2 regions of the Peribacillus sp. YIM B13477 genome follow, and region 1 is predicted to be linked to the other one. Evidence: riboswitches for the same ligand, from Rfam matches in the RefSeq annotation. Region 1 holds a riboswitch; the other holds the start of a gene.
The links. Region 1 has a riboswitch for cyclic di-GMP ahead of ACFX4H_RS00895 (anti-repressor SinI family protein). Riboswitches for the same ligand answer to the same signal wherever they lie in the genome.
Positions count from the first base shown of each region.

Region 2: it holds a riboswitch for cyclic di-GMP, as region 1 does, so the genes downstream of both, sinI (DNA-binding anti-repressor SinI) here and ACFX4H_RS00895 (anti-repressor SinI family protein) in region 1, are expected to answer to the same signal.

Region 1 is NZ_JBHZPD010000001.1:190,499-193,715, reverse strand. It holds gene ACFX4H_RS00905 (YwzD family small protein) at 600-731, opposite strand; gene ACFX4H_RS00900 (hypothetical protein) at 1,002-1,139, opposite strand; gene ACFX4H_RS00895 (anti-repressor SinI family protein) at 1,631-1,756, opposite strand; cyclic di-GMP riboswitch class I at 1,775-1,858, opposite strand; gene ACFX4H_RS00890 (ABC transporter ATP-binding protein) at 2,248-3,217, opposite strand, start outside.
Region 2 is NZ_JBHZPD010000006.1:1,305-4,521, forward strand. It holds gene hpf (ribosome hibernation-promoting factor, HPF/YfiA family) at 95-652, shown strand; gene ACFX4H_RS17690 (hypothetical protein) at 834-1,016, shown strand; cyclic di-GMP riboswitch class I at 1,175-1,260, shown strand; gene sinI (DNA-binding anti-repressor SinI) at 1,291-1,431, shown strand; gene ACFX4H_RS17700 (helix-turn-helix domain-containing protein) at 1,563-1,886, opposite strand; gene secA (preprotein translocase subunit SecA) at 2,306-3,217, shown strand, end outside.

The DNA of each region.
Region 1 (3,217 bases):
TGATAATCCATAACAAACACCATTCGCCTTTTTCCTTTACGACATAGCAATTTTGTTCCAAAATAAACACCCTATAGCGAGATTTGAAGACCTGTGTAGCTCTGGTATTTCATAGGCCGATTTATGCTGCCTCCCAACCTAATCCAGACACTAGTTTTTCACTTTCTTAAATATCGACCAACATTATCATACTGAAAGGTCTCTACTTCCATATTGTAAAAGTACAAGACAACGATGTTGCACATATTCTGCGCGATTATATCGTAGCTTCGAAACGCTTTTCAAATGCGTGGCCAATGAAAAATGATACAAGCTCCTCACCAGAAGAATACTCGTTAAGAATCTTACATTTATTCATCGCCTTCATAGGTTTACTTACATAAACGACAAAAAAGAAGCATGTTATGGACATGCTCCTTCATAATATGTAGCCCTATGAGTTCTTCAGATTTATTAGCGGCTTCTTCATTGAAACAAGAAAAGAAGATTCCTAGTAAACCGCCAATCGTGACCAGGATGATATCCTGCCATAAAGGGGACGACCACCGGTTAGTTTTCAACACCCAACACCAATAAGCCCAAGACGAATTATCTACAAATCATATACTATCAGGTTGTTCAATGATCCCGCTTAATTTCTCCTTAATCTCTTCCACAAGTTCATTCACAGTAACCTCTTGTCCAGACTCACCCTTAGCAAAAGTGTCTTTTAAAATATCAAAAAAATCCATTAGAAATTTCCACTCCAATATATAATTGAGCCACCATTTCATACTGTTGTCCTAATCCCATTTTCAAAAATAAGGAATATAGCTCATTTATTTGATAATCACATATATAGTAGGAATTGGCAAGCGGAAACTCGTTTATCATTAGATAATTCACAGAAAATTAACAATTACTAAACTTTAGTAGAAAGGATTACTAGTAAAACTAAATGATTTATGTGGTTTAAAGGAAAACAAAAAAGGACCGATTGCTCAGCCCTTCGACACCCCGCACTATACTTGTCCCATGAAATAAGTCATTAATGAAATCAAAACTAAAGTAATTGTAATATAAGTCCCAATAAAAATTTTCTTGCTTCTTTGTTTCTTTTCATAAACTTCCTCAAACGTAATGAATTTGTTTTTTGTCATCAAATAGTCTCCTTATATTTTGATGGCAGCTATCTGACATCGCCTTTTGCGAAGTCCCTTTGCTTAATCTCTATAATCTAGTATCGGCACATAACCAAAAATCCTTAAGTATTATTAACTATTTTTTATAGGCTATTTTTCTCAAAATTATATCACACTAAGACTAAAGCATTATGTATACTAACTAATTTCTATGATCATCCTGTTAAATCCTGCCTAGATTTCATTTTAATAATCTAAATTTTAAGCGCTTACTTTATAAAATTCATGATTATTTTTATCCAACCGCAAAATGCCAACCATAAAGGAACACTGAATAAAATTCCCCACATTAATCCCTTCAAAAAGGCAATAGGTACATCCATAAAAAAAATTCCCTTCAATTAGATTGCGTTTTTATTATTATCGCCATGTTCTTTATTCTGGATACCTTTTACGTTAATGAAAACAAAAAAAGAAGACTGATTAACAGCCTTCCCTAAGTATTTTTATTATCCCCTGATGTCTGCTTTGTTCTTTCCTTTTATGAACTCTCGCACTTCTTCAATAGATAATCCTAAATTTTTGGCCTCCAAAATTAGATAAACCCATTCTTTCATTTCATTGTTAGCTTCCAAGACAAATCCCACCCATCTTGTGGTAACACAGCCGTCTTAGCATGTAGCCTTAGACCTGTAATTTTGCGTCCCTACTTTTCAATAGGTTTGCCTTTCTCAAGAATATTTCACATTTATTATTAACCAAGATTAATAAATCTCTTGAATCCCTGTTTCCATGGTGCTAATTAAAACTATATTAATGTTAATTATACTTAAAAACGTAATAATAGCTCTTAATACTATTCGTTTTTTTATGTCATTTTTCAACATCTTTCATCAAAAAATGACATCATAACTGGAAAACACTGTTATAATGCGCTTTCTTTACAACTCTTTTATTAATAATAGAATTATAATAGCATAAATAAGCTCAAATTTACTATTCCACAAAAATATTTTTTCGAAATACGAGGGCTAAGTGATTCAGTTTTAATTTATTTTCTCCAAGAAAAAAGCCAGCATTACAAACCATAATTGGCAGTAACCTGACTTTAACTCCAGTAAAATATTTACACACTTGATTCCATTTGGATACCTAATAAATTGCTAAACATCCCTCTTTTTTCATTCGCTAACTGGTTATATTCACCGACCTGAATGATTTCCCCCTGATCCATGACCAGCACTTGATCGGCATTGCGAATCGTCGATAATCGGTGAGCAATGACGATGATGGTCATTTTTCCTTTTAATCTTTCAATAGCGGATTGAATCTTCGCTTCGTTCTCTGTATCTAAAGCACTCGTCGCTTCATCCAATACCAGGATGGCCGGTTTACGTAAAATCGCTCTGGCTAACACTAGACGCTGCCTTTCTCCTCCTGATAGTCGGACACCTCGATCACCGATGAGGGTATCTAGACCTTGAGGAAGCTTACTGACAAAGTCAGCAGCTGCAGCGAACTCCAAAGACTCCCATATGGATTCATCACTTGCCTCAGGGTCAATGATCAGCAGATTTTCCCTTATTGTTGCATTAAAGAGAAATGGATCTTGCGGGATATAACTAATGGACCTCCGCAGTGATAATAATCGGTCATTAGTAAGGGGAACATCATCTATTCTGACTTCGCCGCTATTAGGATGATTCAATCCCATTAATATATCTATTAAGGTACTTTTTCCGGCACCCGATCGGCCGACAATAGCCGTCATACGGTTAGAGGGGATGTGTATGCTTATATTTTTTAGAGCATAAGTGCTCTCATTTTGATCATAACTAAAATAAATATTACGGCATTCCAATCCTCTTTTAATTTCAATAGGCATGATATTTTTATAATCAGTTTCATATAACTCTCTTGCCGTTTTACATTCGTTTTGTAAATCCGACAATGCTTTAAAAGATGGAAGCGTAGATCCTATTTGCTCTAAATTTGATTGAATGCTAGTAAACCTTGGCCACAACCTTGAAAAAATAACCATGATCAGCATTAATTGGGCTGGCTGGGCCATGAACATCTTTATCGAAAAAAACACA
Region 2 (3,217 bases), on a different contig from region 1:
TATTTCGACATATTTCATGATGTGTTTCTAAAAGGAACCGGAGGGGTATTGTAGAATCTAACTGTATAGTCTTAATTTAAGGAGGACTCACTTTATGAATTACAACGTACGCGGTGAAAACATTGAGGTAACTCCAGCAATTCGAGAATACGTCGAAAAGAAAATTGGCAAGTTAGAACGATATTTTAACAATACACCAGATGCAAATGTGTTAGTCAATTTAAAAGTGAACAATAATACATCAAAGGTCGAAGTGACGATTCCCATGCAGAATTTGGTTCTTCGCGCTGAAGAGGAAAATGCGGATATGTATGCTGCCATTGACTTGATCAATGATAAGCTTGAACGCCAAATTCGTAAACATAAAACGAAGGTCAATCGCAAGTTCCGAAACAATCTATCGACTACACCCGATGCATTCGCCTTCAATACGGAAGCTGACGAAGTGGTGGATGAATTCGAAGACGATAATGATATTGAAGTAGTCCGCAATAAACGCTTTGATTTAAAGCCAATGGACAGTGAAGAAGCGATTTTACAAATGAATATGCTTGGTCACAGTTTCTTCGTTTACACGAATGCGGATACTAATACAACAAACGTAGTGTACCGCCGAAAGGATGGACGCTATGGATTGATTGAACCTAGTTAATTATTATTCTAATATCAAAAGCACAGCCCAGCCTCTGGGTTGTGCTTTTTTGCATGAGTTAATTTCACCTATTCAAATACCTATATCTTTTGCACTACACTCGAATTGTCAGTTCTTTAAAAAGAACAATGAATTATTTGTAGAAAACAATTTGATCAAGGTGCAGAGGGGGTTGGATTATTTGTATCGAAAGAATTGCCATACATGCCAAAGGGCTTCTTTTAGCAGTGCGGAATATGGAAAGTGGCTATGTCCTACCTGCGGTGAGGACTTAACTTCGCAAAAAGCCCACGATGCACTTACAATCGAGAGAATCAATACACCCCAAAGAAATTTTAAGAAGAGTAAAACGAAATTGAATTAGTCTATGAAAAATCACCTGAACTTCAAATTTTCTTAATATTGTAATATTTTGTCGGATGAAAGTTTTTGCATTTATGTGGATTACCGACATAAAATAGCAATATATGGAGTGCGTATCCGTTATAATATGATTATAGGTAATGTATTTGGTAATAAATACCACGACAAAGGCAAACTCCTTGAAAAATGAGGGCGCAAAGGCACAGGTCTAAGGTCCTTGTGACTATGATGGCTGGTCTGCCTGAAATACAAGAGTATTTTAGGAGGTAGAAGAGGTGGCTAATGTGGAAATGGATCAAGAATGGGTGAAATTGATTTCTGAAGCAAGAAGCTTGGGTTTCAAAAAAGAGGAAATCATTGCTTTTTTTAAACGGGAAAGCCCTGAGGCAATATTTGAGGAGAGCGATGGAAAATAGGTTCCGAACAAATTCGAGAACATCCCTATAAACAGTGGTTCGATTCATTGGCTGTTTATAGGGTTTATTCTTCCTTGGGACTCTTGTGAGTCTAGCTTAGGATTATGTAGGTAAACTAGTGCACTACCACTCTACTCTTCTTTATCTTTTCTCCATTTATTAAACTCGATGAATTCCCTGAATTGTTGTTTTGAGACACCCGAATTCATGGCTTCCTCAACGATTCTCATCCAGTCATTGTCCAAGGTTTCCTTATTTGGTGCATCGTAAAGCAGGGCATCAACAGGGATGTTAAGTACGGAGGAGATTTTTTCAAGAAATTGAATAGAAGGATTCGTTTGTAAGTTCCGCTCGAGCGAACTTAAATAAGACTTTGCAACGCCTGCTTTATCGGCAAGTTCAGTCATCGACATTTTCTTTTCTTCTCGCAGTTTTTTTACACGTTCACCAATCATCAATACCACCTCGAAACATGTTCTATTTATCTTCCGCTAATAAGTTTCGGCAGCCCACCTTATCATTCAAAACATGACGCCTGTAAGGTTGGATTACCTTGACATGCTATCTCTAGAGAGGACACAGCATCTAGTGATGGAAGGTTGTGGATAATTCACATTTGCATATGGAATAGTGGGGAGTTTGCAACATATTTTTTATACTTCCTCCTATTTTAACAGTTTTCCTCCTCATTTATCCATTGTTTTTCGCAAGAATTGCATTCAGGTCTATACCAGCGAAGTGACATGAAGTTGTACCTCTATGATAGAAGTGGTAAAATTAAGCGTGCATTAGTAATAATAGAAGGTGTGTTTCTTCTTACTTATATGAATTTTGTCATTGAACGATCATTACCATAATAGAGGAGCGTTATTGAATGCTTAATATATTAAATAAAGTTTTTGATCCGAATAAGCGAGAAATCAAACGTTTAGAAAAAATCGCCGATCAGGTCGAAGCGCTGGCTGATGAGACTGCTGCGTTATCGGATGAACAGTTGCGTGCCAAAACGGAAGAGTTTAAAGAGCGTTATCAAAATGGGGAAACCGTTGATGATTTGCTTGTCGAGGCTTTTGCGGTTGCGCGTGAAGGGGCAAAGCGTGCTCTGGGCTTATATCCTTACCGTGTTCAAATCATGGGTGGGGCATCCCTTCATGATGGAAATATCTCCGAGATGAAAACAGGGGAAGGTAAAACCTTAACATCCACGATGCCGGTTTATTTAAACGCGCTTACCGGTAAAGGTGTACATGTCGTTACCGTCAATGAATACTTGGCACACCGTGATGCCACCGAAATGGGTGTTTTGTATGATTTCCTCGGTTTGACCGTCGGGTTGAATTTGAACAGTCATTCTAAAGAAGAAAAGCAGGCAGCGTATAATGCTGATATTACGTACAGTACGAATAATGAGTTAGGTTTTGATTATCTTCGTGACAATATGGTGTTATATAAAGAACAAATGGTACAGCGTCCGCTGCACTTCGCTGTCATCGATGAGGTCGATTCGATTTTGATTGATGAGGCGAGAACGCCATTGATCATTTCCGGTTCGGCACAGAAATCGGCTCAGCTCTATATCCAGGCCAATGCGTTTGTAAGAACCTTAAAGAAAGATACGGACTACACATATGATGAAAAGACAAAAGGTGTTCAGCTGACGGAAGATGGGATGAATCGAGCTGAAAAAGCGTTTAATATCGATAATTTATTCGATATTAGTCACGTTACTTTGAATCATCATATCAATCAGGCGTTAAAGGCTCATGTTTCCATGCATTTGGATGTG